DNA from 2 places in the Halobacillus sp. ABH2_015 genome. Region 2 is predicted to be linked to the other one. Evidence: predicted binding sites of a transcription regulator. Region 2 holds the regulator's gene; the other holds the start of a gene.
The links. Region 2 encodes NrdR, which represses ribonucleotide reductase genes. Its sites were predicted from a motif close to AACACNATATATNGTGTT; they were not measured.
Positions count from the first base shown of each region.

Region 1 (15,806 bases), 260 kb from region 2:
TCCCCGCCTCCCTAACCTCCGGGTATGAATTGAAGAATGGTTTCAATGACAGCTGTAACAATTGGAATGGCAAGCATCAAAATGAATAATTTCCCAGCCAGTTCCACTTTCGATGCCAAAGCATTGAGGCCGGCATCCCGGATCAGCTGGGCACCGAATTCAGCGATATATGCAATACCGATGATTTTCAAAATCGTTTTGAAGTACATCGGTTCCACCTGGGCCTGATCAGCCATATAGGAAAGCAATGTAAATACATAAGTCAGTTGATCGAGGACGGTCAGGAAAATAACGATGACGGTGAAAAGGAGAAGCAGAAAAGCGACTGATGATTTCTGTTCCTGCAGCAGAATGATCAGCATAGTCGCAACAAGACCCAGCGAAACAACCTGGATAATATCCATAAAGCTATCCTTGGTAGAGAAAGACGGATTTGATCTGTTGGAACAAGTCAGCCAGACGGTGCAGGACGATAAACAGTACAATGATAAATCCCGTCAATGTGACAGCCTGGGCGATCTCTTCCTTTCCCATTTGTTTTAGAATACTGTGAATCATGGCGACGATAATTCCTACTCCCGCTATTTGAAAAAGGATTGTGGCATCTTGGAGCACAATGGTCCTTCCCCCTTCTATATAATTAAGATGATGACGAGAAGACCGCTTAAAACCCCCATCCCTCTGGCCATCTTCTGGTACTGATCGCCTACTTCCAATGCTTCCTGAAGCACTCTGTCTAAATGGTGGATGGTCAATTGGATCTGTTTCTGCTGCTGTTCCAGATCATGTTGTCCGAGGGTCCGGCCGAACTGAAGCAGAATTTCCATTTCTGTTTTGCCCATGGCATTCCAGGGCCAATGTTTTTTCAAAAGGGTTTCCCAGAGAACGGAAAAATCCCGGCAGCTGTACTGCTCCTTTTGAAGCTGCTCAAAAAATCCGGCTATCGGCATAGGCAGATGTCTCGATAAGGTTTCACATACCTCCCAGAGAGAAGACTGACCATAAACCATCTCCGCTTCAATCAGTTGAAGAGCATTTTTCCACTGTCTGATATGGCCGGGCCTTTTTTTGAACCGGGATGCAATTTCAAATCCGCCCAGTGTTGTAACGGTTAAAATGATGACGGCGCCGATCCACTCCATCCATCCGACCTCCTTCCCCTTCACCAAGAACTTGTCCAAGGTGGTTATACACCTTCCATGTAAGGACCGATCCTGCACGCAGACGTTCCAGTGTAATATAACGTTCGAATACCTGGTCGTGCATCAGTTGGGAAACCGACGGTCGCCGGCTTACGGACTCCACCCCGTTACCATGCAGACTGCATATGACCTTCACACCGGTATAAACCGCTTCCTGAACAGCACGGGCATCCCTTTCCCCGCCGATTTCATCGACGATTAAAACATCCGGGGACATGGAACGGATCATCATCATCATCCCGTCCGCTTTTGGACAGGCATCCATCACATCTGTACGGGTGCCGACGTCCAGCTGCGGAACTCCCCGTAAACTGGCTGCTATTTCCGACCGCTCGTCCACAATGGCGACTTTAGACGGTGAATAGGGACCGGCTGCTGCCCCAATAACACAGGCCAGTTCACGGAGCAGTGTCGTTTTTCCGGAATGAGGGGGGCCTATGATCAGAACACTTCTCCATCCCATGTCGTCATAAAGATAAGGAAGCAGAGAGGATACCTGCCCCCTCGTGGATCGAGCGACGCGGATGTTCATAAAAGAGATATGCTTCAACGTCTCTACTTTATCTTCCTGTGTGTTTGCTTTGCCCGCCATCCCTACGCGGTGGCCGCCTTCAATAGTAATAAAACCCTCTTTCAGTTCATCCTTGAATCGATAGAGAGAAAACTGGCTGATTTGATTCAAGACGTAGGAGAGATGATCCGCGGTCATCGAGAGAGACTCTAAAACGGAATAGCCTGAACTGCTGATCATCTCTATGGGACGTTCCACCCTTAAACGGATCTCCTGGACTCTCCTCCAATCCACCTGCTCTAGTAAAACCTTCTGAAATGAAGGCGGAAACAGACGTAAAATCTCTTTCATCCTTCTCCTACTCCTTTATTTGGTTTACTTCATATGTATGTCCCACGTTTATACTTATGACAGGTCAAATCATATAAAAGTAGAAGAAATCAGCACGTACTAGAGTTCTGCTAGAGCAGGCCTCTAGTGCAATTTGGGAGGGCGGACATAAAAAAAGCGTGCTCCCGGATGGGAACACGCTTGATGATCGATTTCATTACGCACGGGAGACATATTTGCCGTCTGTTGTGCTGATGAGCAGTACTTCTCCTTCATTAATGAAGAAAGGTACCTGAACCGTTAATCCTGTTTCAAGCGTCGCAGGCTTCGTACCTCCGCTCGCCGTATCACCTTTGATTCCCGGTTCTGTTTCTGTCACTTTCAATTCCACGTTTTTCGGAAGCTCGACACCAATGGTCTCACCTTGATACGACTGAATCTGAACTTCCATGTTTTCTTTCAAATAATTCAGCTGTTCCTGAATAGTCGCAGAAGGAATTTCCACCTGCTCATACGTTTCCATATCCATGAATGCATGCATGTCACCATTAGCGTAAAGGTACTGCATTTTACGGTTTTCGATATGAGCACGTTCTACTTTCTCTCCACCGCGGAACGTTTTTTCCTGGATGTTTCCATTACGAAGGTTACGAAGCTTTGAACGAACAAATGCGGCTCCCTTTCCCGGCTTTACGTGTTGGAAATCCATAACCTGCCAGATTCCACCATCTACTTCAATTGTTAAACCTGTACGAAAATCGTTTACTGAAATCATACGTTGTTCCTCCTTCTTTCCTTACAAAGTAATTAGCTCTTTCGTTGATTGGCTCAGACGCTCGTTGCCGGTTTTCGTTACGATCGTGTCGTCTTCAATACGGCAGCCGCCGACATCCGGTACATAAATCCCCGGTTCCACAGTAACGACCATGCCTTCTTCTAGGATCGTCTGTTCAGAACGGAAGGAAAGTCCCGGACCTTCATGAACATCAAGACCGATGCCGTGGCCTGTGGAGTGTCCAAAATAGTCCCCATATCCTTTTTCTTTAATATAGTCACGGGTGAGAGCATCCGCTTCCTTACCGGTAATACCTGCTTTAATACCTTTCATACCTCTTAACTGCGCCTGTAAAACCGTATCATAGATATCTTTCAGCTGATCACTGATTTCCCCAACAGCGACGGTTCTCGTAATATCAGAACAATACCCCTTATAGAGAGCACCGAAATCCATCGTGACAAGCTCACCGGACTGAATTTCCTTTTCCGAGGCTGTGCCGTGCGGAAGGGCAGACCGATAACCGGACGCTACAATAATATCAAAGCTGGAGGAAACCGCTCCCTGCTTCCTCATGAAAAACTCCAGTTCATTGGAGATATCGATTTCCTTCACACCTGGTTTTATGTAGCTTAGAATGTGGTCAAAAGCGTCATCAGCAATCTTAACAGCATCCTTTAATATACTAATCTCCTCATCGGTCTTAATCAAGCGTAATTTTTCAACGAGCCCAGAGGTTGGGACAAGTTCAGCATCCATCACCTGTTTGTACTGCTCGTAGGACGAATATGTAACGTGATCTTTTTCAAAGCCGACCCGTTTCAAACCAAGTTCCCTGGCTTTGGCAGCTGCCTCTTCGTGCAGGGGACGTTTATGCTCGATAATGTCGAACCCTTCCGTCTGATCGGCGGCCTGCTTGGTATATCGGAAGTCTGTAATCAGAAAAGCATCACGGCCTGTAATGAGCAGAGCTCCTGAAGAACCTGTAAAACCGGAAAGATACCGTCTGTTTTTCGAACTCGTGATCAATAGTCCATCCAGTTCTTTTGTCGCAGCTGCTGTACGCAGTCCTGTCAATTTCATCATATTAGTGATCTCCTCTCTCATTCAGCTTATGAACCAACCCTTCTACCGCCAGTCGATATCCATCGATTCCGAATCCTACGATCTGTCCTGCCGTGACAGGAGCAAGCATCGACGTATGCCGGAAAGCTTCTCTCGCGTGGATGTTGGAAATGTGGATTTCAATGACTGGTAAGGAAACGGAACTCACTGCATCCCGCAGAGCTACACTCGTATGAGTATAGGCAGCAGGGTTCATGACGATCCCGTCCGCAGATGCTTCAGCCTGGTGGATCCAGTCCACGAGATCCCCCTCATGATTGGATTGGTAAGCCTCCACCTCGAAGCCGGCTTTCTGCGCGGTCTCAGTAACGAGCCGGACCACATCCTCAAGTGTACCGGTGCCATATGTTCCGGGCTCGCGGACACCCAGACGGTTCAGGTTCGGCCCATTCAGTAAATAAATCTTCTTTTTCTCCATTCCATATCCCCACCGTTCCCCAAAGGATCATACAGTTAAATCTTATCATACTCCCTCCTTATTTGAATAAGAATCTGCCGTTTGATTAAATTCATGATACTCATAAGATATGGAATACCCTACAAACACACCGTATAAGATAAATAAACAGGCCGTTGTCACCCACGTATCACTGCTCAGTTCCATGAAACCAGGAATTGCTGGAAACACAGGGGTTAACACAAAATAGACCACACCCCACAGAAGCAGTCCAAAAATGGCGCCCGGCCAAATGCCTTTTCTTGATCTTAAAGTAAAGTAATAAACGAAAGCCGTTCCGATTGAGAGAAGCGCAACTATCAGCACCGAAAGAACTTCTGCGAGCCATGTTCCAGTCCAATCCGTCTGCCAGAAGGACCGGAATATAAAGGATGCTGCGGACACTTCCGTAAAATGAAAATAATAGGCGCCGGCACCCAGAGCACTCCATAAAAGCCCCCCGGCAAAACCTGTTGCTGCCGCTTTTGAGGCAACACTCTGCCGGGGCTCCTGCTTCCGTTGATCTTTTGTTTGTTCTGCCATCTCCATCACCTCTTTCCTCATTTTAACCAACCCGCATTTTTTCATGCCCGCTTTCATAATAGACCTAGTGATTCTTCTCCATTTGTTGTAAAATAAAGGTCCAGACATACTTACCATGTTTCTAGTTTAGAGGTGACAGTCTAAAGGAAAGAAAAGAATAACCCCGAATCTTTCACCTGAACTTTGAGTATAAATACTGCATAAATTCATCTACTACGGAAACAATTGAAAATAGCACATACCCGCCACAGGAAATGTTGAAAAGTGTACAATCCAGGGTATATATAACTAAAAGATGTCGTACAGGTGACCTAATACTAGAAGGGAGGACATTGACATGCGTAACTGGATGACACCAGTCATGTACATTTTAATCGGGCTTGCCATTTTCTTTGTAGGCGTTCAGCTGTTTACCAATACATCAGGTTTCTTAACAAACATAGTGGTTATGATCGGGATGGCGGCTATCCTCTATGGAGCCATCTACTTCTTCTTCCTCCGCGGACGCGGATTTGGCGGGGGTTCCGGCAACCGCACAGAAATGAAAAAATACAAACAGGCCGTTAAACAATCCAAACAGAAATACAAACAGCCTGCACCGGTCGTCAAGAAAAGTCCGGCTGCGAAAACAGCGGTTAAATCCGCTCCGTTCACACGCAAAAAAAGCCGAAGAACAAACGGGCCGCAGCTCCGGGTCATTGAGGGAAATAAAAACAAAGACAAAAATCGAGCCTCTTTTTAAAAGGCTCGATTTTATTTTGTCCATCTTTTTAAAAATTCCAATGCATGCTGGCGTCCGTAATTCATCAAATGTTCTTTTTCCTCATTCGTCATATGAAAATCAGTGGTTTCTATGCCGCTTACCGGTATGAAAAGAATATCCTTACTGATGGATTTTGAAATGTAGCGGGAGTCGTGAGCCCGCTGCATCGTTTTAAACAAGGCATGAAACATCTGGATGGCGTTTCTGATTTTCTGTTCAGGAAGCTTATCCGGCTCATCACTTAATTTTAAGCCGATTACCGGTCTCGTCCGGCATCCATCCTGCTTTTCCCATATCCACAATGGGAAATTACTAAGGACCCCTCCATCGACGATCACCGATTTCCCACGCTTTCCATGAATCTTCACAGGAATAAAGAAGTATGGAAGACTCGAGCTCATTCTTACAGCTTTTGCCACGGAAAATGTAGCGGGATCAATGCCATAAGTACTCTTCAAGTCATCGGGGAGGACGACGATTCTCCCTAAAGTAAGATCCGAACAGATGATCTTCAACGATCCGGGCCGGAGATCTGCGAACGTACGCACCCCTTTTTCCTCCAGCCACTGAGCCAGTACGGTTTCCATCTGCGCCCCGTTGTAAAGGCCGAGACGATAATAGAGGAACAGCCATTTCATAAAAGGGAAGACCCGGTCTGTCAGTGGAACATGGATCATCTCTCCAAAGGATATGGACATCAGACGGGATTTGATTTCCCCGGCTGTATACCCCGCTGCCGTTAATGCCGCCAGAATTGCTCCTGCAGAGGTACCGGCAACACGTCTGAACTCATAGCCCTGGCTCTGTAGTTCCTCGACGGCTCCTATAAAAGCGAGTGCCTTCACCCCGCCTCCGGAAAACACCCCATCTACTTTCACCACGCTTCACCCCGCTTTAATTCATTATAAACAGCGGGTCCACTAAATAGAACGCAGGTGGCAGAATTCCCCCTTCCTCATAACTTCCCGCCACGAGCCGGTTGGACATAAAAAAAAGACACGGACATCCGTGTCTCAGGCACTCTATTCGTTATTCTGGTCTTCGTTTTTCTTCTGCACTTCTCTCAAAGCTTCCACATACCCTTTATTCTCATCAAAGAACTGGACAAGGTCGCCGATACGGTCGATGGAATTCCAGCTCATATGGTGCTCAATACCTTCGACATCCTCATAGATGTTTTCCTTATCTACACCGATCAGTTCCAGGAACTGTTCCAGCAGCTCATGACGATACACCAGCCGCTTCCCGATTTTTTTCCCTTTCGGAGTCAAAATCAATCCCCTGTACTTTTCATAATTCAAATACTGGTCGCGATCGAGTTTCTGGACCATCTTCGTCACGGAAGACGGGTGAACATCCAGGTTCTCAGCAATATCCGAGACGCGGGCATAACCCTTTTCTTCAATGAGTATATAAATTTGCTCAATATAATCTTCCATGCTTGGTGTTGGCATGATGAACCTCCAATACCCTGTCTTTATGTAGATATAACGCTTGTGATCTGCTGATGACTACATAGAAAAATGATACACTAGTTTCTTATGTGATACAAGCAGCCGCTGTTTAACATAAAAAAACAGTCCTTCAGATTTGAAGGACTGTTTTTCTAGTTATTACAAACCGCACTTCAACTGAGCATTACAGTTGGTACATGTGTTACAGCCGCCGATGTCTTCCACGGTTCCTTGACGGCAGACCGGGCATGTGTCGCCGACTTCCGATCCAATCGTCACGTTCGTCTTATCCAGCTCATGAACGGTATCGACCAGGACAACACGTGGACGCTTGTCATCTTCAAACAGTTCCGTCTGCTCTCCATCAAAAGCGTTCTCCTCAGCTTTCAAAGTAAGCACCTGGCTGTCACGGCTCCCATCCACGTACACGGTACCACCTTTCGCACCGCCCCGGTACAGGCGCTGATAGACGCTTTCCACTTGTTCGACCGTATATCCTTTGGGTGCATTGACCGTCTTGGAAATACTGCTGTCGACCCAGCGCTGAATGACGCACTGTGTATCCGCATGAGCTTCCGGAGACATCGTCATCGCCGTCACAAACCATTCAGGAAGCTGCTCCGGATCCTGCTCTGGATGTGCATCCAGATACTCCTGAAGGATATCCGCCTTCACTTCAATAAACTTGCCTAAACGACCACTGCGGTAGTAGGAGAAGGAGAAGTATGGCTCAAGACCTGTACTTACTCCTACCATTGTTCCTGTACTTCCGGTTGGAGCTACAGTAAGCAGGTGGGAGTTACGGATTCCATAAGTCAGAACATCCTGCCGAATGTCTTCCGGCATCTGCTTCATATACCCTGTCTGAATGAAGTTCTCACGAAGTTGTTGTGTTTCTTCATCCGTGGCTCCGACAAGGAACGGGAAGCTGCCTTTCTCCTTCGCGAGTTCAATGGATGCGCGGTAGGCTGTGACAGCGATCGTTTCGAAAATTTCATCCACCAGTTTGTTGCCTTCTTCTGAACCATAGGTTGTTTCACAATAGATCAGGAGATCATGGAGACCCATGACACCAAGGCCTACACGACGCTCACCAAGGGCCTGTACTTTATTTTCCTCCAGGAAGTAAGGAGTAGCATCAATCACGTTATCCTGCATACGGACACCACGTGTAACAGTTTGTGTAAGTTTTTCAAAATCGACCGTTTTATTTTCCTTATCCGCTACAGACGCCAGGTTTACGGCCGCCAGGTTACAGACGGAATATGGCGCAAGTGGCTGTTCCCCGCATGGATTGGTCGCAACGACCTTCTGTCCATAAGCTGTCGCATTTGTCTTTTCGTTGGCATTATCAATAAAGAAGATTCCCGGTTCTGCTGAATACGTCGCGCAGACATTAATCAGATTCCACAGCTCTTTCGCTTTAATGGATTTGTAGGCCCGCACACCGAAGCCGCGTTTTTCCCACTCGCGTACATCGCCGCTCTCATGCCATTCTTCATTATAGGCGTTCATTTCCTCTCCCGTGTAATTCTCTACATCAGGGAAACGAAGCTGGTATTCGTCATCATTTTCCACAGCTTCCATGAACTCATTCGTGATACAGACGGAAATATTGGCTCCTGTCAGGAATTCTGAATTATGAACGGAATACGTCCCGCCGAGGGCCAGTTTTTCCTGTGCTTCCTGCACGCTTTGATCTGTAAAACCACCCTGACCCTGAATGTGCTTGTAATTGACGACACTTTGATAAAGGTCTTTTTCCACTTCGGTCAACGGCGTGAATTTCAGCTTGTCCTTCGCCAGTTGTTTAATGTTTTCATCTTCCGTATTTTCAATAAGAAAACGGAGGATACGCGGGTTCTGCATCTTGGAAATAATGAATTCAAGAATGTCTGGATGCCAGTCTGCCAGCATGATCATCTGGGCACCACGTCTGGATCCCCCCTGCTCCACCAGGTGGGTCAGCTTAGCAATATCATCCAGCCATGAAACGGAACCGGATGATTTCCCATTCACCCCGCGGGCGAGCGTGTTCCTCGGGCGCAGGGTCGATCCGTTCGTCCCGACACCACCGCCACGGGACATGATTTCCATGACTTGTTTACGGTGATCCGAAATGCCTTCCCGTGAATCCTGGATATAAGGCATCACGTAGCAGTTGAAGTAGGTCACATCCGTATTGGAACCTGCTCCGTACAGCACACGGCCGGCAGGTATGAAATTCAGGCTGGATAACTCCTCGTAAAATTCCTCAAAGCTCTGCGCCTGTCTTTCCGGATCTGTTTCCACCTCTGAGAGTCCTGTCGCATTTCGTAAAGCAATTTGTTCATAATAAACTTCCAGCGGTTTATCGATGGTATCAAGATTTCTTTTAATGACGCCGGTCTCTCTTTCTTCCTCACGGTCGAGAACGTTCACGAACTCGTCTTCCACTTTTACAAACGCTTCGTGGGTCTGCCAGTCAACGGACTGAATGAAACCGAATCCGCGAGCCGGAAACTTCGGATCGTCTTTTACTGTAAGTACGACAAAATCCCCTTCGGACAACGTCAGCTTTTCTGTATCTTTAAACGCATAACGGTCGAGCATGACAAGCCTGGATACCCCTTTGTGGGTAATGGACATGTTGTCCGTTACCGGGTGGACCTGTGGGAACTGTTTGATATCGGCATTCAGCCGGTCTATGTTGATTTTTGTATGCACATCTTTAGAAGTTGTCGTCTGCATGTTCGCATCTCTCCCTTATCTTGAAAAAGCCAATTCCATAATTGATATATGTAACATACCACATATACAGATTTTTAATCAATATATTGTGTTTGTTTATTATTCGATCACCATATATTGTGTTATTGAACGAATGTGTTGAATTTTGTCAATCAGAAAATCGTAAGATACAGTTAGAAAAAAGCAGGGAATAAGAGGAAAGCACCTCTCATGTCTTTTTTTTTCGATTTTTCCTGTCTTGCATCTGTTAAATCGATATAATCCCCTCCAAAACGGCATTTTTTTCAGGCAGGAAGAAAAATTTTTTTGAAATACCCGCCCTTCCCTTCTATAATAGATAAAAGAATAGAGAAAACAGGGGGGAAATGAAAATGGAATTATGGATCTTACTCGGAGCACTTGTTCTACTTATTGCTTTCGGTTTGTATAGATTCTTCAAAACAAGAAAAATCTTGAACACGATATCTGAAGAAGAATTCCGTCAAGGTTACCGCAAAGCTCAGCTGATTGACGTCCGTGAACCGAAGGAATTTGACGGGGGTCACATCCTCGGAGCGAGAAATATTCCGCTCTCACAGCTGAACAACAGACTCGTGGAAATCCGCAAGGACAAACCCGTCTACTTGTACTGCCAGAGCGGCGCACGGTCTGCACGTGCGGCAATGACCCTTCATAAGAAGGGGTACAACGACCTGAACATGCTTGAAGGTGGCTTCAAGAAATGGACCGGCAAAATTAAGACGAAGAAATAACGAAAAATATCACAACACAGGAAAACCGGCTCCCCACGAAGGGGGCCGGTTTTTCTCTACTCCATCGGGTGGCGGAGAACAGGCTTCCTTGCTGCCTGGGTTTCATCCATCCGGCTGACAATCGTCGTATGAGGAGCTTCCTGAACCGTCTCCGGCTCATCTTCTGCTTCCTTGGCTATTTGAAGCATACGATCGATAAAGTCATCAAGAGTTTCCTTGGATTCCGTTTCCGTCGGCTCAATCATCAACGCTTCCTCCACATTGATCGGGAAATAGATCGTCGGCGGATGATAGCCGAAGTCAAGCAGGCGTTTAGCCATATCCAGTGTTCGTACGCCGAGTTTTTTCTGACGGCGGCCCGACAGAATGAATTCATGTTTACAGTGCCTGTCAAAAGGAAGATCGAATGCTTCCTGCAGTCTGCGCATCATATAGTTGGCATTCAAAACGGCGTATTCACTTACTTTTTTCAATCCCTCCGGTCCCATTGTGCGGATGTACGTATAGGCCCGCACATTGATTCCGAAATTCCCATAATAGGGCTTCACCCGGCCGATGGAACGTGGACGATCATCATCGAATCTGTACCAGCCGTCTTTTTTCGTAAGGATCGGCTTGGGAAGAAACGGCTCAAGCTCTGCCGTTACACCTACAGGACCTGATCCCGGACCACCGCCACCGTGAGGGCCTGTGAAAGTCTTATGCAGGTTCAAGTGGACAACATCAAAGCCCATGTCTCCCGGCCTTGCATACCCTAATACAGCATTCAGATTGGCGCCGTCGTAATACAGTCTGCCACCCGCTTCATGAACGATGGCCGCCATTTCCTCAATATCCTCTTCAAACAGACCGAGCGTGTTCGGGTTTGTCAGCATCAGTGCAGCTGTCTGATCGTCTACGACACGCTTCAGGTCTTCAAGGTCCACTAATCCCCGCTCGTCTGATTTTACCGTCACGGCTTCGAACCCAGCTACCGTAGCAGAGGCAGGGTTCGTACCGTGGGCCGAATCAGGCACAATGACTTTTGTCCGCTGATGATCACCATTAGCCTCATGGAAGGCACGAATCATCATAAGTCCTGTCCATTCGCCATGAGCACCTGCCGCAGGCTGAAGCGTGACGGTATCCATACCTGTAATTTCCGCGAGCGTTTCCTGAAGATCATACATGAGGTGGAGCGCCCCCTGAACCGTTTCCTCCGGCTGGTACGGATGGATATGGCTGAAGCCGGCCAGTCTGGCTACATCTTCATTCATTTTCGGATTGTATTTCATCGTACACGATCCAAGAGGATAAAACCCGGAGTCCACCCCGTGGTTACGTTTGGACAGACCTGTGTAATGCCGCATAATCTGCAGCTCGCTGACTTCCGGCAGATGAGGTGCGTCCTGTCTCACATACTTATCTTCAAACATCTCATCAATATCGGTATCCGGCACATCCAGTTCAGGAAGACTGAACCCAGTGCGGCTCTCCTGACTCAATTCAAAAATCAATGGAAAGTCTTGGTTAGCCATTCAAATCCCCCATTTCCCCTGCGAAGGTGTCGATTTCTTCTTTTGTACGGATTTCTGTAACCGCAATCAGCATACAGCCTGCCAGACGTTCATCTGTACGTCCAAGGTCATACCCACCAATAAATCCTTTCTCCAGAAGCTGCTGATTGATCTCTTTCACAGGCTTCTTCATGCGGATGACCAGTTCATTGAAAAAGGCTCCCTTATACAAAACTTCGATGCCCCGGGATTGAAGCTGTTGTTTCATGTATAACGTCTTCTTAATGTTCATCGCCGCCATCTTTTTCAATCCCTGCTTCCCTATGGACGACAAAGCGACCGAAGCAGCCAGTGCATTCAATGCCTGGTTGGAACATATGTTGGAAGTCGCCTTATCCCGGCGGATATGCTGTTCACGCGCTTGAAGGGTAAGGACGAAACCTCTGCGTCCACCCTCATCCACCGTCTGGCCCACTAGACGGCCGGGCACTTTTCTCATCAGTTTTTTCGTTGTTGCAAAATAACCGCAGTGCGGACCGCCATACTGGGCAGGGATTCCGAACACTTGAGCATCGCCGACGACAATATCAGAGCCAAACGCACCAGGCGGAGTTAAATACCCGAGCGCAAGCGGATTGCTTGAAGTAATCATCATCGCCTTTTTCTGCTTGTCTACGAGGTGGCGGATGGAATCAAGCGGCTCCACCTGACCGAAGAAATTAGGATATTGAACGACCACTCCAGCTGTATCTTCATCGAGGTGATGTTCCAGCTGTTCAAGGTCTGTCAAACCTTCCTTGTGGTCGATTTCGATGATTTCAACCCCCGGTCCCTTGGCGTAGGAATGAATCACAGCGAGAGATTCTGGATGGACTGCTTTGGATACAAGCACTTTTTTCTTTTTCGTCTGTCCAGCAGCAAGGTTAACGGCTTCGGCCAATGCTGTCCCGCCATCATACATAGAAGAGTTGGCGACATCCATGCCTGTCAATTCACAAATCATCGTTTGAAATTCAAAGATCGCCTGCAGCTCCCCCTGGGATATTTCCGGCTGATAAGGGGTGTAAGCCGTATAAAATTCAGACCTTGATATGACGTGGTCAACAATGGAAGGAATGTAATGATCATAAACCCCTGCTCCAAGAAATGACGTATGGGATTTGAGGTTGACGTTCCGATCGGCTGTATCCGCCAGTTCTTTCATCAACTGGTATTCATTTTTCGGCGGCTTAATATTTAAATCACCTTGAAACCTTACGCGTTCAGGAATATCAGCGAACAATTCTTCAGATGACTGGACACCGATGGTCTCAAGCATTTCTTTTTTATCTTTTTCCGTCATAGGCAAATATCGAAATTCCATTGTTCCATCCCCCTCAGGTATTTATCTTTTGTAGAAAGGTGTCGGGACGACCCTGGCCTTCAGGCGTCTCTTCCGAACCTGAACCGTTACTTCTGTCCCTTCCTCTGTATACGCACGGTTAAGTAGAGCGAGTCCGACATTTTTACCCAATGTCGGCGACTGGGTCCCTGTTGTTACAAAACCAATCTTCTCATCGCTGTCATAGACCTCATAATGAGTACGCGGAATACCTTTATCGAGCATTTCAATACCGACCAGCTTCCGCTCGGGCCCCTCTTTTTTCTGTTTAACGAGAGTTTCCTTCCCAATGAAATCCTCTTCCTTTTTTATTTTGACGGCAAAATTCAGACCGGCTTCAATCGGCGTAATATCACTGCTCAACTCCTGTCCGTAAAGAGCGAGGTTCGCTTCAAACCTGAGCGTATCTCTTGCACCGAGACCGATCGGACGCAGCCCTTCCGGCTCACCTGCTTTTAATAGAACCTGCCAGAGATCCGGCCCTGAAGCTGAAGGAAGGTAGATTTCAAATCCATCTTCCCCTGTGTAACCTGTGCGGGAAACAATGGCGCTGTCCTGCACTCCATCAAGGGAAACGCCCTGTTCAAATCGGAAAAACTTAATGGCGGACACATCGGTATCCGTGAGCTTTTGAAGAATCTTTTCTGCTTTTGGCCCTTGAACAGCCAGTTGAACATACGTATCAGAAACATCCCTCACAGACACATCGCCCTCGGCGTGACGTTGAAGCCATTCCAAATCCTTTTCCCTGTTCGCCGCATTGACGACTAACAGATACGTGTTTTCAGAAAGGTGGTAAACGATCAAATCATCAACCGTCCCTCCATTTTCATAGCACATAATCGTGTACTGTGCTTTTCCAGGGACGAGCTTTGAAGCATCGTTCGTCAGCATTTTCTGTAGAAAAGCCAGGCTGTCGGATCCTTCGATCATGATTTCCCCCATGTGAGACACATCAAAAAGACCAGCCGCATTTCTTGTCGCTGCATGCTCCTCTTTAATGCCGGAAAAATGCACCGGCAGATCCCAGCCTCCAAAATCAATGGTTTTCGCTCCAAGCTTTTCATACTCGGGATATAAAGGTGTTCGTTTCAATTCTGTCAATTCAACCACTCCTTTACGTCGTTCCGCCCATAAAAAAAGAGACTCCTCCGCTATGAGCGGGAGTCTCTGTCCGTGAACCAGAAAGTTTCACACCTGTGGAGGGTGTTTGCTTCTTGGGTGGTCCGCCCGTAGAAGGCAGACGCTCTCCAGAGCTGCGTCCTGCAGAGGTCTTTTTGCCTGAGAGATTCACAATTCTGCTTGCTCCTTCGGCGCCCTTACAAGGGTCTCTCCCTCTGCAGTCATTCGCGTTTGTATTTTCCTAGATTTTACCGGGCATACTATCGTGTAATGTATGGATGACACTTCATTTCCCGTTCATTATATCATGCGTGTCCGGCAAAGAACACGAAAATTCTACAACAATTCACAATCTTAAAATATCGGAATCCGGAGGGTTGTTTCCATGTTTACCATTCATCCAGATCAAACGTTCATCCACTCTCTGTCCAGCCATCTTGACCAATCGGAACATCTGGCCTCCTGGGAAGGATTTAAACTGGCCTACCAGGCTGCCCAATTCAAAACCGTGCCGGAATTCGGAGGTCTGCTGGCACTTGATCACCTTCCTCATGTAGACTTTATGGATCATCAGATAGAAGCCGCGGAAACCGTCGTTCATCACATGAACGGCCGTGCGATTCTGGCTGATGAGGTCGGACTCGGAAAGACATTGGAAGCCGGGCTGATTTTAAAAGAATACATGATTCGAGGCCGAGCTGAAAAAGTGCTCATTCTTACTCCTGCATCCCTCGTTAATCAGTGGATTCAGGAATTGAATGAAAAATTCTACATCCAGGCTGCATCCCCGAGAAAAAAGCAGGCGTCCTGGAAAGAGTGGGATGTTGCGGTTACATCCATTGATATGGCTAAAAGGGACCATCACAGAGAAGAGATTCTTTCCCAGGAATACGATTTTATCATCATTGATGAAGCCCATAAGCTGAAGAACCATCAAACGAAGAATTATCAGTTTGTCCAGTCTTTAAAAAAGACCTACTGCCTTCTTCTCACAGCCACCCCCATCCAGAATAAGCTGAGTGATTTATTTAACCTTGTATCCATCCTGAAGCCCGGATATTTAGGAAACCTGACGGACTTTAAAAAGAAATATCAAAAGCATGCCCGGGAAGAAGAGCATATCCAGCATATTCACTCCCTTGTCGGTCAGCTGATGATCCGCAACCGCAGAAAAGATACAGGGCTT
Region 1 is NZ_JBSWUG010000002.1:2,134,100-2,149,905, forward strand. Features, by position in the region: gene spoIIIAD (stage III sporulation protein AD) at 12-404, opposite strand; gene spoIIIAC (stage III sporulation protein AC) at 409-615, opposite strand; gene spoIIIAB (stage III sporulation protein SpoIIIAB) at 633-1,142, opposite strand; gene spoIIIAA (stage III sporulation protein AA) at 1,087-2,064, opposite strand; gene efp (elongation factor P) at 2,261-2,818, opposite strand; gene ACXAD6_RS11375 (M24 family metallopeptidase) at 2,840-3,904, opposite strand; gene aroQ (type II 3-dehydroquinate dehydratase) at 3,906-4,361, opposite strand; gene ACXAD6_RS11385 (YqhR family membrane protein) at 4,407-4,922, opposite strand; gene ACXAD6_RS11390 (SA1362 family protein) at 5,260-5,664, shown strand; gene ACXAD6_RS11395 (patatin-like phospholipase family protein) at 5,676-6,566, opposite strand; gene mntR (transcriptional regulator MntR) at 6,708-7,139, opposite strand; gene ACXAD6_RS11405 (vitamin B12-dependent ribonucleotide reductase) at 7,299-9,869, opposite strand; gene ACXAD6_RS11410 (rhodanese-like domain-containing protein) at 10,241-10,621, shown strand; gene gcvPB (aminomethyl-transferring glycine dehydrogenase subunit GcvPB) at 10,678-12,138, opposite strand; gene gcvPA (aminomethyl-transferring glycine dehydrogenase subunit GcvPA) at 12,131-13,480, opposite strand; gene gcvT (glycine cleavage system aminomethyltransferase GcvT) at 13,502-14,602, opposite strand; glycine riboswitch at 14,667-14,754, opposite strand; glycine riboswitch at 14,758-14,845, opposite strand; gene ACXAD6_RS11430 (DEAD/DEAH box helicase) at 15,006-15,806, shown strand, end outside.
Region 1: the regulator NrdR is predicted to act here: its motif matches at 9,976-9,993, upstream of ACXAD6_RS11405 (vitamin B12-dependent ribonucleotide reductase).

Region 2 (15,806 bases):
TACTGTGGAGGCTGTTCCCATTATCAGTAATAGTGAAAAACAGCATATCCTGACTAGAGTGAAGGCCGAACAGATTGAAGATAATGAAGGGTACTTGATCGACAATATCTTTTATTATTCAGTTGATAACCAGGTCAACGATGTCGACGGGACGCTCATTCTCCTCTCGCCGGTCAATTCTTTGACCAACATTACAAAGAACATCTGGCTGTTGATCGGATGTACACTGTTAATCGGACTGGTGATAATCTTCGTTCTTGGCTACAATGTCTTTTCAAAATACATCCGTCCGATCCGTTCGGCAGCTGATGTAGCGAATAAACTGGCAGAAGGGAATTATAAGGCGCGCACGTATGAAGGGCACTTCGGTGAAGCTGGCCAGCTTAGTCAGTCAATTAATATCCTTGCGCGCAACCTTCAGGAAATGACCAGTACGAAGGGGATGCAGGAGAACCAGCTGGAAGCAGTTATTAACAATATGGGTAACGGTCTGATGCTGATCGATGAAAAAGGGTACATCCTTTTGACCAACCGTGCCTTTATGGAGACTTTCGGCGGGGAGCAGAAGGATTACATCGGATATCTTTACCACGATGCCATTCCATATACGACCATTCATGAGACGGTTAAAAAGATTTATATGTTTGAAGAAACCATCAGTGAAACATTTGTGCTCCCGGTCAATATCGATCGGAAACACCTTGAGGTCACAGGAGCCCCTATTTTCAGTGAAGGCCGGAAATGGAAAGGCGTTGTGCTGGTCTTTCATGATATTTCAGAATTGAAGCATTTGGAGCAGATGAGAAAGGACTTTGTGGCTAACGTCTCCCATGAGCTGAAAACACCGATCACCTCCATCCGCGGGTTTTCAGAAACGCTTCTGGACGGCGCAATGAAGGATGAGCAGATGCTGGAGCAGTTTCTTCAGATTATATTGAAGGAAAGCGGTCGTCTTCAATCTCTTATTCAGGATCTCCTGGAGCTGTCCAAGCTGGAGAGGGAAGATTTTCTTCTCAATATTGAGAAAGTCGATGTCCAGCGTCTTCTACACGATCTTTTACCCATTGTCGGGCAGCATGCTGAGCAAAAAGGCGTGCACCTTCAGGCATTTGTGGAAGGGGAAACCATTATCCGCGGAGATTCCAGTCGTTTAAAACAGGTGTTTATGAACTTACTGGCCAATGCGATTAACTATAGTCGTGATGATGGAGGGGTTTCATTAACATTTAGAGAAAAAGAAGAAACGGTGATGATTTCCGTGTCTGACAATGGTGTAGGTATTCCGGAAGACGAGGTTCCGAGGATTTTCGAACGCTTTTATCGTGTGGATAAGGCAAGAAGCCGGAATTCTGGTGGTACAGGGCTCGGTTTGGCCATCGTCAAGCATATCGTAGAAGCCCATCACGGAAACATCCACGTGGAGAGTGTAGTAGATCAAGGGACGACCTTCCATGTTGAAATTCCGAAGAAGTTTACGGAAAATTAATATTTCATTAAATTGGCATTAACAATGTTTCGATAAAATATCTTTGAAACCCTTTCATCCAAGGTGTTTTCTCTTATTGGCAGAAGCTTCCCTCGCTTCTGTCTTTTTTTATGTCAAAAAACGAGGTTTTGAAACCTTTTTGTTACAGTTTCGTAAATATTAGTAATCTACATATAAAGGGGAAATCGAGATGAGTCTGAAACAGATATATAAGTGGGCCGGCTTAATTGCCGGGGCGGCGGTCCTGCTTGTCGTATTCATGACCACATGGTACACCGTTGATGAGTCCGAGCAGGCGGTCGTGCTTACGTTCGGAGAAGCGGAGGATGGCATTACAGAGCCCGGTCTTCATTTTAAGATGCCGTGGCCTGTGCAGGAAGTAGAGAAAATGTCCAAGGAAACATTCAGCCTTGATTTTGGTTTTGATGAAGAGGGAGAAGAGGCTGATAAAGTGACGATGATTACAGGAGACGACATGATCGTGCAGGCGGACCTTGTCGTTCAATGGAAAATCACAGATCCGTCCGGTTACTTATTTGCATCGGAGAACCCTGAGCAGGTGCTGTTTAACGCCACCTCATCCACACTGAGAGGGGTCATAGGCAGCAGTGAAATTGACGAGGCGCTAACATCAGGAAAGGCTGAAATCGAAAACGAAGTAAGAGAAGACCTTGTCCGTCTGATTGAAGGCTATGAGATTGGGATATCCATCATAGACGTCCGTCTGCAGGAGGTGGACCTGCCCAACGAAGACGTCCGCAGTGCCTTTACAAAGGTGACGGATGCGCGTGAACAAAAACAAAGCAAAGTGAACGAAGCTGAAAAGTATGCCAACCAGATGCGGGAGGAAGCCAAAGGTGAAAAAGATGCCATTATACAAAGAGCAGAAGGGGACAAGGTGGACAGGGTCCGCACAGCGGAAGGAGCGGTGTCCAAATTTGATGCACTGCTAAGTGAATATCAAGGTAACGAAAGTGTAACAAGAGAGCGTCTTGTCATGGAAACGCTCGAGGAAGTCCTGCCTGAAGCAGATGTGTATGTGATGAACGATGATGGAGATACGATGAAGTACCTTCCTCTTCAGCAGCAGAATCAGCCTGCCGCACCTGCACAGGAAGATGGCGAGGAAACAGAACAAGAAGAGGAGGAGCAATCATGACCGACGATCGAATTCAGGATATCAATGAAAAGCAGCAGAAGGATTTTCGGAAATTCATCAAAGGCGGCCTTGCTTTAGTAGCTGCTGCCGGCTTGATATTGATCGCCCTCAGTTCTGTGGTGATTGTCAAAGAAGGGGAATATAAGGTAGTAAGGCAGTTCGGTGATGTCATTAAAATCCACGAAAGTCCCGGCTTGAAATTCAAGATACCGATGATTCAGGAGGTATCCACGCTTTCTCAAAAGAAAATGGTGTATGACGTGGATGAGAAGGAAATCACCACGCTTGATAAAAAAAGGATGATCATTGATAACTATGCTGTCTGGAGTATCTCTGACCCTGAGAAAATGATTTCCAATGCGAGAACAATGATGAGTGCGGAAGCGCGGATGGGAGAATTCATCTTTTCGATCGTCCGGGCGGAACTTGGGAAAATGAATTTTTCTGAAATCATCAATGAGGAAGAAAGTTCACGGGGAACATTGAACGAAGAAATTGCCAAGCGGGTGAATGAATACCTGGATCGTGATAATTACGGTATAGTCGTGGATGACGTCCGTATTAAGCGTTCGGATCTTCCTCAGGCGAACGAGGAGGCCGTGTTCAATCAGATGATCACGGACAGGGAGAAAATTGCCCAGACGTATTTGTCGGAAGGGGAAGCGGAAAAAAGCCGGATCCGGGCTTCTGTGGATAGAGAAGTCAAAGAGATGCTGTCTACAGCCAGGGCCGATGCGGAAAAGATCCGGGCGGAAGGTGAACAGGAGGCTGCGCAGATTTATAACAATTCCTTCTCTGAGGATCCTGAATTTTATCAATTGTACCGGACGCTGGAGTCATACAAGAAAACCATTGACGGTGAAACAACGATTATTCTGCCTCAGGGATCACCATACGCCGACCTGCTTCTCGGCTACTACGAATAACGGCGGGGTGCGCCTTTTCCTTCTCTCCATGAATCATGGTAGAATGAAGGAAAAGGCGTTTTCTTTAAGGGAACACTGGAATAATTACGCTGGAAAATGCAGACGCTCCTCTTTACAGGAGAGAAAGGCATTTCCAGTTAAGGAGTGAGTTTATGGCTGAGAAAGTTGTATTGATTGATGGAAACAGTATTGCTTACCGGGCCTTTTTTGCCCTGCCGCTGCTGAATAATGATAAAGGTGTATACACGAACGCCGTCTATGGTTTTACGACAATGCTGCTTAAAATACTGGAGGAAGACCAGCCCGATCATCTTCTTGTCGCATTTGATGCCGGGAAAACGACTTTTCGTCATGAAACGTACCAGGAATACAAAGGTGGAAGGCAGAAAACACCATCTGAGCTGTCCGAACAGTTTCCTGTACTTAAGGAACTGCTCGATGCGTTTGGAGTAAAATATTATCAGCTTCCGAACTTTGAGGCAGATGATATTATCGGTACGCTGGCGACCCAGGCTGGAGAGAAAGGTCATGAGGTGAAGGTCATCTCCGGAGACAAGGATCTTCTACAGCTGGTTAATGATCAGATCACGGTCAGCCTTACGAAGAAAGGGATTACGAACGTCGATACATATACCCCTTCTTTCCTGATGGAAAAAATGGAGGTGCGGGCAGATCAGATTATCGACTTGAAAGCCCTTATGGGAGATAACTCCGATAACATCCCGGGTGTTCCCGGTGTTGGAGAGAAAACGGCCGTTAAGCTGCTGAAGCAGTTTGATACGTTGGAAAACCTGTATGAGAACCTGGACGAGGTCAGTGGTAAAAAGCTGAAAGAAAAGCTGGAGACAAACCGCGGCAATGCTTTCATGAGTCAGCAGCTCGTAACCATCGAGAGAAATGCCCCGATTGAAGTCAGCGTCGATACGATTGGCTTTGAAGGATATCAAACGCAGCAGGTGAGCGGTTTCTTCAAAGAACTCGGCTTCCAGTCACTCCTTCCGAGGATCCAGGAAGGGGGAGAAGGAGAGTCTGTCGCAGAGGCGCTGCCGGAGATCGATGTTGAGGTTGTAGAAGAGGTTACTTCTGATTTATTCACTGGTGCAGAAGCCCTTGTCGTGGAAATGCTTTATGAAAATTATCATACCGCTCCAGTTGAAGGGATTGCCATCGTCAATGACGATTCCAAAGTCGTCGTTTCCATGGAAAATGCGGTGAAATCAGAAGCATTCGTCTCCTGGGCGGAGGATGCGTCCAAGGAAAAATGGGTCTTCGATGCAAAACAGACCGCTGTAGCTCTCATGAGACATGACGTGGACATCAAAGGGATCAGCTTTGATCTGCTTCTTGCTTCCTACCTGCTGAACCCTTCTGAAAATAATCATGATATTCCCGCCATCGCCCATCGAATGGGGGAGACCGCGGTCCAATATGATGAAGAGGTCTACGGAAAAGGAGCGAAAATGAAGCGACCGGACGACGATCAGGTCGTCTACGAGCATATTGCAAGGAAGGCTGCCACCCTGTATAAGCTGAAAGGGAATATGGAGGAACAGCTGAAGGCTAATGAACAGTTTGAGCTTCTCGTTGAGCTGGAAATGCCTCTGGCTGTTATTCTCGGACGTATGGAGCACCGGGGCGTCTCAGTGGATGTCGGCCGTCTGCAGGAAATGGGGGCAGAGCTTGAAGAGCGTTTGAATAAAGTAGAACAGGAAGTCTATGAGCTGGCGGGCGAAGAGTTCAATTTGAATTCTCCAAAACAGCTTGGACCGATTTTGTTCGAAAAACTCGGCCTTCCTGTCATTAAGAAAACGAAAACAGGCTATTCCACCTCCGCAGATGTATTGGAACAGCTGGAGGATCAACACGAAATCATTTCTAAAATTCTGTTGAACCGTCAGTTGTCCAAGTTGAAATCCACCTATATCGAAGGACTGCTGAAGGTCGTTCATGAAGATACCGGTAAGATCCACACCCGTTTCAATCAGGCGCTTACCCAGACAGGACGGTTGAGTTCCACGGATCCGAACCTGCAGAACATTCCGATCCGGCTTGAGGAAGGACGGAAAATCCGCCAGGCGTTCATTCCGTCCAGAGAAGGCTGGGTCATGTTTGCCAGTGACTATTCCCAGATTGAACTGCGTGTGCTGGCTCACATTGCAGGGGATGAGAAGCTGATTGAAGCATTCCGGGCGGATAAGGACATTCACACGCAGACCGCCTCGGAAGTCTTCGGCGTGCCGGCTCCGGACGTTACGGGTGACATGCGCAGACAGGCGAAAGCCGTCAACTTCGGCATTGTCTATGGAATCAGCGATTATGGTTTGTCTCAGAGTCTCGGTATTCCGAGAAAAGAAGCGCAGGCGTTCATTGATAAATATTTGGAAAGTTATCCGGGAGTCAAAACCTACATGGAGGAGTCTGTCCGTGAAGCGAAGGAAACGGGCTATGTGCGGACGTTCATGAACCGCCGGCGTTATCTTCCGGATATTACAAGCCGGAATTTCAATAAGCGCAGCTTTGCTGAACGGACGGCAATGAATACCCCGATCCAGGGAAGTGCGGCCGATGTCATTAAAAAAGCCATGATCGATCTGGAAGAAAAGCTCCAGGAAGAAAAGATGGAAGCAAGAGTTCTCCTGCAGGTGCACGATGAACTCATCATTGAAGCGCCGGAAGCCGAAGTTAAAAAGCTGGAAACGCTCGTCGCAGACGTTATGGAGAACACCGTAGAGCTTGATGTACCATTGAAAGTGGATTCCTCTTATGGAAATACATGGTACGATGCGAAATAAGTAAGGAGAATGAAAGATGCCGGAATTACCAGAAGTGGAAACTGTAAGAAAAACTTTAAAGCATTTAACCGTAGGAAAAGAAATAAAGGATGTCTCCATTTTCTGGGGGAACATCATTAAACAGCCGAAGGATCCCAATGCCTTCGGTGACCTGCTTAGAGGACAGTCCATCATCGATATCGATCGTAAGGGGAAGTTTCTCATTTTCCACCTTGATGACATTGCCCTCGTTTCCCATCTGCGGATGGAGGGGAAATTCGGCGTTTATGATGGAACACTTGAGAAACCGAAGCATACCCATGTGATTTTCCATTTTACAGATGGAACAGAGCTCCGCTACAACGATGTCCGGAAGTTCGGGACGATGCATGCGTTTAAAAAGGGCGAGGAAGCCTTGAATAAACCACTGGTCCAGCTCGGTCCCGATCCTTTTGACGAAGCTTTCACCCTCGATTATTTTCATCAGAGGCTGCTGAAAACGAGCCGCAACATGAAGGCGGTGCTCCTTGATCAGTCCATTGTTGCCGGTCTTGGCAATATCTATGTAGACGAAGCGCTGTTCCGAGCCGGCCTTCACCCGGAGAGAATTGCCAATACATTGACGAGAGAAGAGGCCGAAAGCATCCGGGAAGCGAGCATCACTGTCATTCTGGAGGCGATTGAGCAGGGAGGCACGACGATCCGCTCCTACTTAAACAGCCAGGGTGAAATCGGAATGTTCCAACAGCAGCTCCGTGTGTATGGAAAGCAGGATATGGAGTGCCTGAACTGTGGGACACCGATTGTTAAAACGAAAGTCGCCGGCAGGGGCACGCACGTCTGTCCAGTCTGCCAGCCGCTTCACGTATCTGAATAAACAGCCATATACTATCCCACTTCCATGTTAAAGGAGTGGGCGGTATGGGCATCGGGATGTTCATTTTTTTATTTGTGACAGCCGTGAGTGTCGACAGCTTCGGGATTGGCTGTGTGCTCGGGTTGAAAAAAGTAAAACTCGCATTCTGGGGCATTGTGGTGATTGCCTCTGTTTCAGGTATGGTTTTTCTTCTTTCCTCCTACTTTGGTCAGCTGCTCGTTCATGTTGTCAAACCGGAGATGGCGGAAAAGGCTGGAGCGGTGGCCTTAATTGCCATCGGCATTTATTTTTTAAGACAGTTTTTTAAAAAACATACTGAGGATCAGCAGGACCCCTGGCTGAACCCTGCAAAAGTTTTGAATGATCCGGTGACCGCTGATGTGGATAGGTCCGGAGGGATTCAAGGAAAAGAAGTGTGGCTGCTTGGAACCGCCCTCTCCCTTGATACTATAGGGGCGGGCATCAGCGGAGCGCTGATCGGTCTTCCCGTTCTATTGACGGGTGGGCTTATCGCTTCATCCACGTTTCTCATGCTTGGAACTGGGATGATGGCCGGTGCAAAACTGACGAACAGGGTGGAAAGCATCTCCATTCTCCCGGGGGTTCTATTAATAATCATCGGCTTGATCAAGCTATCGTAAAGGAAGGGTTTTATGACACTGGTCATTGGTTTAACCGGTAGTATCGCAAGTGGAAAAAGTACCGTATCCCGCATGTTCGATGAGTGGGAGATTCCTGTCATCGATGCGGATCAAATATCAAGGGATGTCGTCCGCCCCGGTGAGCCCGCCTACGAGGACATCGTACGGGTTTTTGGGAAAGACGTCCTTTTTGAGGATGGAACACTGGACCGGAAAAAGCTCGGGAAGGTGATCTTCAGCAGTGAAGAACGAAGGAAAGAACTGAACGGCATCGTTCACCCTCGTGTCCGGGAAGAAATGATCCGGCGGCGGGAATCTTATAAAACAAAAGAAGCCGATGCTGTCGTCCTGGATATTCCCCTTCTATATGAGAGTGGACTGACGGATTATGTAGAAAAGGTGCTTGTCGTTGCGGTCGATGAGGAAACGCAGCTCCAAAGGCTGATGGAACGGGATGCCTCATCGAGGGAAGATGCGCAGGAGCGGATCGCTTCGCAGATTCCTGTCACCCGCAAAGCGGAAATGGCGGATGCGGTGATCGATAATAATGGAACAAAAGAGGAAAGCTTTCTCCAATTAAGAGACATACTTCACCGGTGGGACCTCGTATAATAACACGTCTGAGAAAGACGTGTTATTTTTGTGTAAAATTATTGAACCCACTTCAAAAGCGCTTACAATATGTTATACTATTCCTAGAAATGATCCAAAAAGTATATCATATATAGGGGGCTGGAACATCATGGGGAAAACAAAGATCGCCATTAATGGCTTGGGAAGAATCGGACGTATGGTATTCAGACAGGCGGCAGTAGATGATACCGTGGAGCTTGTGGCTGTCAATGCCAGCTATCCTGCTGAAACGATCGCTCACATGGTGAAATATGACAGTGTTCATGGACGATTCGACGGAGAAGTACGTACGATTCCTGAAGGGTTAATGGTAAATGGGAAGAAAATCAAGCTCTGTTCTACGAGAAACCCGGCTGAGCTCCCTTGGAAAGAGCTTGGTGTGGACATCGTAATCGAAGCTACCGGGAAGTTCCGTACGAAGGATGAGGCTGCTCTCCATCTGGATGCAGGCGCAAAAAAAGTCATCATTACAGCTCCGGGTAAGGAAGTCGATGCGACCATTGTGATGGGGGTCAATGAGGATTCCTATTCCCCTGAAACGCATGATGTTATTTCCAATGCTTCCTGCACGACCAACTGTCTGGCGCCGGTAGTCAAAGTGCTGGAAGATGAATTCGGTATTGAAAACGGCTTGATGACGACGGTTCATTCATTTACCAATGATCAGAAGAACCTGGATAACCCTCACAAGGATCTGCGGAGAGCCCGAGGGTGTACACAGTCGATCATACCGACCTCCACAGGGGCAGCCAAAGCCCTGGGAGATGTCATTCCAAGTATGAAGGGAAAGTTGAATGGAATGGCTTTACGTGTACCGACACCGAACGTCTCTTTAGTGGACTTAGTCGTCGATCTAAAGAAAGCGGTTACGAAGGAAGAGTTGAATGAAGCGTTCGCATCTGCCTCACAGAGGGACATGAAAGGCATTCTGGAGTACAGCGATGAACCTCTGGTATCCATCGATTACACGACCTCTCCGTCTTCCGCCATCATTGATGGGCTGTCCACACAGGTGATGGAAGGCTCAAAAGTGAAAGTGCTTGCCTGGTATGATAATGAGTGGGGCTACTCCTGCCGCGTTGTTGATCTGGCGAAATATGTGGGAAAATTATTGAAACAGGAAAGGACGGCGAGAGTGTCTTAAAAGACGCCTCTGATTCCAGGTGAAGACTCTTCACGGCCCTTTTCAGGCTTCTTAAATATATCTTGCAAAAACGGGATAAACCCTTTATACTTTCTTTTGAACTTCTGAATTTCAAAAATCTTCATGTCTACTCAAAGGGTTAGGACCTCTCAGGACTAACTTTCCCCCGTGGTAGTACATGGCCGCAATTTCAGAGGGGAAGAAGTTAATGTACAAAGGGGGATCCGTTATGGATACAATGGGAAGACACGTAATTGCTGAATTATGGGATTGTAATGAATCAAAATTGAACGATATGTCGTATATAGAACAGGTTTTTGTTGATGCTGCACTGAAAGCCGGTGCAGAAGTGAGAGAGGTGGCTTTTCACAAGTTTGCCCCTCACGGTGTTAGTGGAGTTGTTATCATTTCAGAGTCACATCTGACGATACACAGCTTCCCGGAGCACGGATATGCAAGCATTGACGTGTATACGTGTGGAGACCGGATCGATCCGAATGTAGCTGCGCACTACATTGTGGAAGCTTTGGAAGCCGGCCGGAATGAAACGGTTGAAGTACCAAGAGGAATGGGTCCTGTAGAAGTCAAGGAAGCCCGTGCTCTGTAAACGCACAAAACGAGAAAGTCATGCAGAAGGTTCTGCATGGCTTTTTTTTCTGCTTACCTATTGGATCAGGCTGTCTGCCCTCTCCTTCTGTAAAACCGTTTCTAATTTTTTAAAGTCATGTTAAAATAAATTAAGATTATGTCGAATGGACTGAAGGAGTCAGATTAGTGAAAGCATTTATTTCCAGGTATCTCAGCACTCATTCCGAAACCAGTGAACAGCATAAGGACACGGCCCTTATCACACACTATTACAAAGCCAAGCATGATGAGGTTTTCCGCGCCGTGGAAGAAATGTTCCCTTCACCATCTGAGATCAAAGCCGTCTCCAGGGAGCGCGGAGAACTGACGATCACTTATAGAGGAAAGCGGCGGGCGTTTGTTGTCGCAACAATTATTATGGTCCGTCCGTTCCGCACGGCCGTGGACTTTTCGGTCACCACTGATTCAGGAGGCCCTGTGGATTTCGGCTACAGCCGTAATCTGATCGTGCAGTTCTATGAACAGCTGGACCGGCAGTTTACAGCTGTGGATCCCGGATGATCAGATGATGAAACGAAGACGATGTGGAGTTGATCAAAGGTGAAGTGTCCAAACTGTCACTACAAAAGCACGAAAGTGCTCGATTCAAGACCAATAGAGGAAGGTCAGACAATCAGAAGACGGAGAGAGTGTGAACAGTGCGGCTTTCGTTTTACAACGTTTGAGCGGATTGAAGAGGTCCCTCTGATTGTCGTGAAAAAAGAGGGAACGCGGGAGGAATTCAGCAGGGAAAAGTTGATGCGTGGGTTGATCAGAGCCTGTGAAAAGCGTCCGGTTGAAGTGGAAAAGCTTGAAGCCGTTACGCTTGATATTGAAAAGGAACTGAGGAACCGCGGCGTTTCAGAAGTGCTGAGTGAGGATATCGGTGAAATGGTCATGGGCCGTCTCTCCGAAGTTGATGAAGTGGCCTACGTCCGGTTTGCGTCCGTTTACCGGCAGTTTAAGGATATAAACGTATTTATTGACGAATTGAAGGAATTAATTAAAGATGATCATGACGAATGAGCCTGAGCCGGCTCATTTTCTTTTTCATAGATTTGGATGAACGAAGGAGGTGTAGACGATGAATCATTCCATTGGCAGACTGCTGCCTGTAGACGGTTTTAAAATCAGGAACGGCGGAGAAATGCCTCGAAATTTTCATCGTTCGTTATCCCATCTATACCAACCGATTGTTGGACGTCTGGCTGTATCTCTCTACCATATACTGCTTTCTGAAGCGGATCTTGCGGATCAGGATACGGTTCAGACCCACCATTCATTGATGGCTTACCTTTCCGCTCCTCTGGATAAAATTTATGAAGCCAGGGGGAGGCTGGAGGCTCTTGGATTGCTGAGAACGTTTCGGTCGAACGAAGAGAGCGATCAGACCGTCTATATATATGCGGTCCATCCCCCTTTTACGCCGGAGGAATTTTTCCAGGATGACATGCTCGCGCTTCTCCTGACCCATGAGTTGGGTCAGGAGAAGTATGAACAGGTAAAAAGCCGATTTGTTAAGCCTGAGCCTTCGGTGGAAGGATATGAAGAAATCACGGCTTCTTTCGACGAAGTGTTTCATCATAAAATGATAGAGTCTGTGCAGAGGGAAACCGAAGTGATTGCGGAGCAGAAGCGTTTTCAGGAATACCGCGGTCCACGAACCTCGGAAAGCCGCGTCGATTTCACCTGGCTCCGCCAAGCCCTTCAGAAGAGAATGTATCCAAGTGAACGGATTTTGACGGGGCGGAATAAGAAACTGATCATTCAGCTGGCGACGTTGTATGATTTGTCCAACGTGGAATTGGAAAAAGCGGTGACATGGGCTATAGATGAAAATCACTGCTTGGTCGAGGAAGAGTTTAAGGCTGCCTGTCACGATTTTATGAAAGAAGAAAAAAATGTACAGCCCGCCTCTGTCGATGATCGTGAGAAATGGGCCTCCATGGAAAAAGAGACGACAGGATCCAAGGAAGACCAGTTTGTTGAAATGCTCGAGCAGATTTCTCCGAGGGAGCTCCTTGAGGATTTGTCCAATGGCAACCGTGCCTCGGAACAGGATTTGAAGCTGATCCGGGATGTTATGACCGAACAAGGCATCACAGCTGGGGTTATGAACGTGCTTGTCCATTATGTGATGTTGAAAACGGATATGAAACTGTCGAAATCCTACATGGAAAAAATCGCCAGTCATTGGGCGCGTAAAAACGTGACCACTGTGCGCCAGGCCATGAATCTGGCCAAGGCAGAACATCAGAAATATCAGCAGTGGGGCCGTCAGAAAACACAGAAGCGGACTTCCCAAAAAGACGAAGTTATTCCTGTCTGGTTTAATAAACAGGAAGAGAAGCAGCCTGCCGCCGCGTCTGCTGAGCCTCAGGTCGATAAAGAAGATATCGCAGCCAGAATCGCGAGGCTGACCAATAGAGGAAACTAGAGTAAGGGGTGAATGGAATGGAGCCCATTCAGCAATCGTTGAAAAAATGGATGAAAGATAACAAGCAGTTTCAGCAGCGCTACAATCAAATGAAAGCGGAAGTCCTGGGCTCTGCTGAAGTCCAGCGTCTGATGCATGAAAATGAAGGCCTGGATGAAAAAGCGGTGGAGAAGCATTTGATCAAGCTTTATGAATACCAGACCCAATCGAAAAACTGCGAAAAATGTCCGTCGAGGGAGGGGTGTATCAACATCCTGCCCGGATACGTTCCATCGTTGGAGGTGGAGGGAACCGACATCAAACTGATTTATGATAAATGCAGACGCCAGCGTTCACAGGAACAGCAGTCGTATCAGAAATCATTGGTAAGCAGCCTGCATATGCCGAGAGAAATCCTGGAAGCATCGCTGGAACGAATGGATCTGGAAGACCCCGACCGCGGAGGGGCGGTAGCGCAAACCGTCCAGTACATTGAAACGCTCGGGGATGAGCTTCCTGCAAAAGGCCTGTATTTCCATGGACCGTTCGGTGTAGGGAAAACGTATTTCCTCGGGGCCATTGCCAATGCTCTCAGTGACAAGCAGATCCCATCGATGATCATTTATATGCCTGAATTTGTAAGGGAAATGAAATCATCCATCAAAGATGATTCCCTCAATGATAAAATTACCGCCTTTAAGGAAACGCCGGTGTTAATGCTGGACGATATCGGAGCAGAATCCCAGTCGGCCTGGTTCAGGGATGAGATATTAGGCAGTATCCTGCACTATCGGATGATGGAGCGTCTGCCCGTCTTTTTTACGTCCAACTATACGCTGAACGAACTTGAAAAAGTGTTGATGACAAGCAGCCGCGGCGATGTGGAACAAGTGAAAGCCAAGCGGATTACCGAACGGATCAAACAGCTGAGTGAAACGGTTTATGTCGGCGGTCAGAACAGACGTTCATAAATCTTTGCGAACAGGAAGGTCAGTGACATGATTTACCTATCCCTCTCATAAATATAACAAAGAAAAGACGAGCCGGTCTTGATGATATTTTCTATGCTTCCGGGAAGCATTGATGATAGACATAGGATGGAAAGTCGGGATGAGGGGGGAATTCTGGTGTTTGACTTATCTTTTTCCAAGCGTCTGGAAGCCGAAACGTTTTATAATGCCATCGTTTCCGAGCAGAAGCTGTGGGTTTATGAGGAGAACGGGAAACATTTTTCTGTCACATTGATGCATGCTTCCTCAAGGGAGTCGGCCTATGTGGATGTCGTGCGTGCGCTGCATCATGTTGTCAGGAAAAGGAAAATTCCTGCCTGGATGGAAGGGGTCCTCCGGTTCTCCTATCATTTCGAGGATGCCGATGAAATTCAGCGCATTCTTGAGATTGAGCAGGACTTTGACTCCCATCCTCCTGCGGGTCTGCGGCTTCCGCCTATTCACCACTACATCAAGTCCTATATACAGGAGTACGTGCATGTAAGGGATACCGTCCTGTTTGATGACTTGAGTGCCGGCTGTCTGGCACATGTCCACAGGTGCCTGACGGATTACACAGGCAAGGTCATTGATGAGTATAAGCAGGAGGAATCGTATCAGCTGCTGGTCGATTCGTGGCGTCACCGTGTTCATCATCAGGATACGGGGGTGCAGCTTCTTCATATTCTCGATGACCGTGGACTGACTTACTTCCATGATGAAGGCAATCCGCTGAGTGATTCGGAGACGCGTCTCTACCAAAAGCAGTACCCGGATGAAGCCGTGTCTGATCTTCCTCTTGAATGGCCGGTCACGCCGGCGCTCGTCCATGCTCCAGAGGAAATCATTATTTACTCCGATCAGGCGGAGAATTCCAATTTGGAACTGCTGATGAATATCTTTGAGGAAAAGGCTGTCTGGAAGCCCAAATCGCAATTTCCTTTTTAAAGCCCTTGATTTCCTTTTCGCAAATGGATATAATACGTACATATTAAATCAATGGCTTTGATAAGGATACGAACGGAAAGTGGCGTATGATCAGAGAGGGGAGTCATCGGCTGGAAGCTCCTTCTTAACGGCTTATCGTTTACCACCTTGGAGCCCTGTCTGTGAAATGATTCAGAGTAATGGACAGCGACTGATCCGCGTTAAGGATAATGAAGCCGCAGCCTTGCGAGGATGCGGGAACCTGGGTGGAACCACGAGAGACAACGCTCGTCCCTTAGCACTATGCTGAGGGATGGGCGTTTTTTTATATTTATTTAGAAAAGGAGTGTTACACATGGCGGATGCGATTCAAATCAAGTTCCCAGACGGAAACATCAAGGAGTTTGAGAGAGGGACTACAGGTGAAGACATCGCTAAATCGATTTCTTCAGGCTTGAAAAAGCAGGCCCTGGCCGTAAAGCTGGACGGCGAACCCTACGACCTGCGACGTCCGATTGAACAGGATGGGGAAATTGAGATTCTTACCTATAAAAATCCAGAAGGCTTGGAAGTGGTGCGCCACTCTACAGCCCACCTGATGGCACAGGCCGTTAAACGCCTTTATGGAAACGTCAAACTTGGCGTTGGTCCGGTCATTGAGAATGGGTTTTATTATGATATCGATATGGAGGAATCCCTGACACCGGAAGATCTTCCGAAGATCGAAAAGGAAATGCAGAAGATTGTAGATGAAAACCACGAAATCGAACGCATAGAGCTTTCAAGAGAGGAAGCGATCGAAAAGTATAAGGAAATCGGCGATGAGCTGAAGCTTGAACTGATCGAAGCTATCCCTGAAGGCGAACAGGTGACGATTTATCAGCAGGGGGAATTCTTTGATCTCTGCCGCGGCGTTCACGTTCCACAGACAAGTAAAATCAAGGTTTTCAAGCTGTTGAGCATTTCCGGTGCCTACTGGAGAGGGGACAGCGACAACCAAATGCTTCAACGTATTTACGGAACGGCCTTTGAGAAAAAAGCCCATCTGGATGAATACCTGCAGATGCTTGAAGAAGCGAAGGAACGCGATCACCGTAAGCTCGGTAAGGAACTGGAGATCTTTACGATCAATCAGAAGGTCGGTCAGGGACTTCCAATGTGGCTGCCAAAAGGCTCGACCATTCGTCGCACGATTGAGCGTTACATTGTA
Region 2 is NZ_JBSWUG010000002.1:2,391,797-2,407,602, reverse strand. Features, by position in the region: gene pnpS (two-component system histidine kinase PnpS) at 1-1,486, shown strand, start outside; gene hflK (FtsH protease activity modulator HflK) at 1,677-2,645, shown strand; gene hflC (protease modulator HflC) at 2,642-3,571, shown strand; gene polA (DNA polymerase I) at 3,724-6,363, shown strand; gene mutM (DNA-formamidopyrimidine glycosylase) at 6,380-7,219, shown strand; gene ACXAD6_RS12770 (manganese efflux pump) at 7,264-7,860, shown strand; gene coaE (dephospho-CoA kinase) at 7,873-8,472, shown strand; gene ACXAD6_RS12760 (glyceraldehyde-3-phosphate dehydrogenase) at 8,603-9,637, shown strand; gene speD (adenosylmethionine decarboxylase) at 9,867-10,244, shown strand; gene ACXAD6_RS12750 (cytosolic protein) at 10,412-10,786, shown strand; gene nrdR (transcriptional regulator NrdR) at 10,826-11,290, shown strand; gene ACXAD6_RS12740 (replication initiation and membrane attachment family protein) at 11,349-12,701, shown strand; gene dnaI (primosomal protein DnaI) at 12,719-13,651, shown strand; gene ytxC (sporulation protein YtxC) at 13,808-14,617, shown strand; gene thrS (threonine--tRNA ligase) at 14,952-15,806, shown strand, end outside.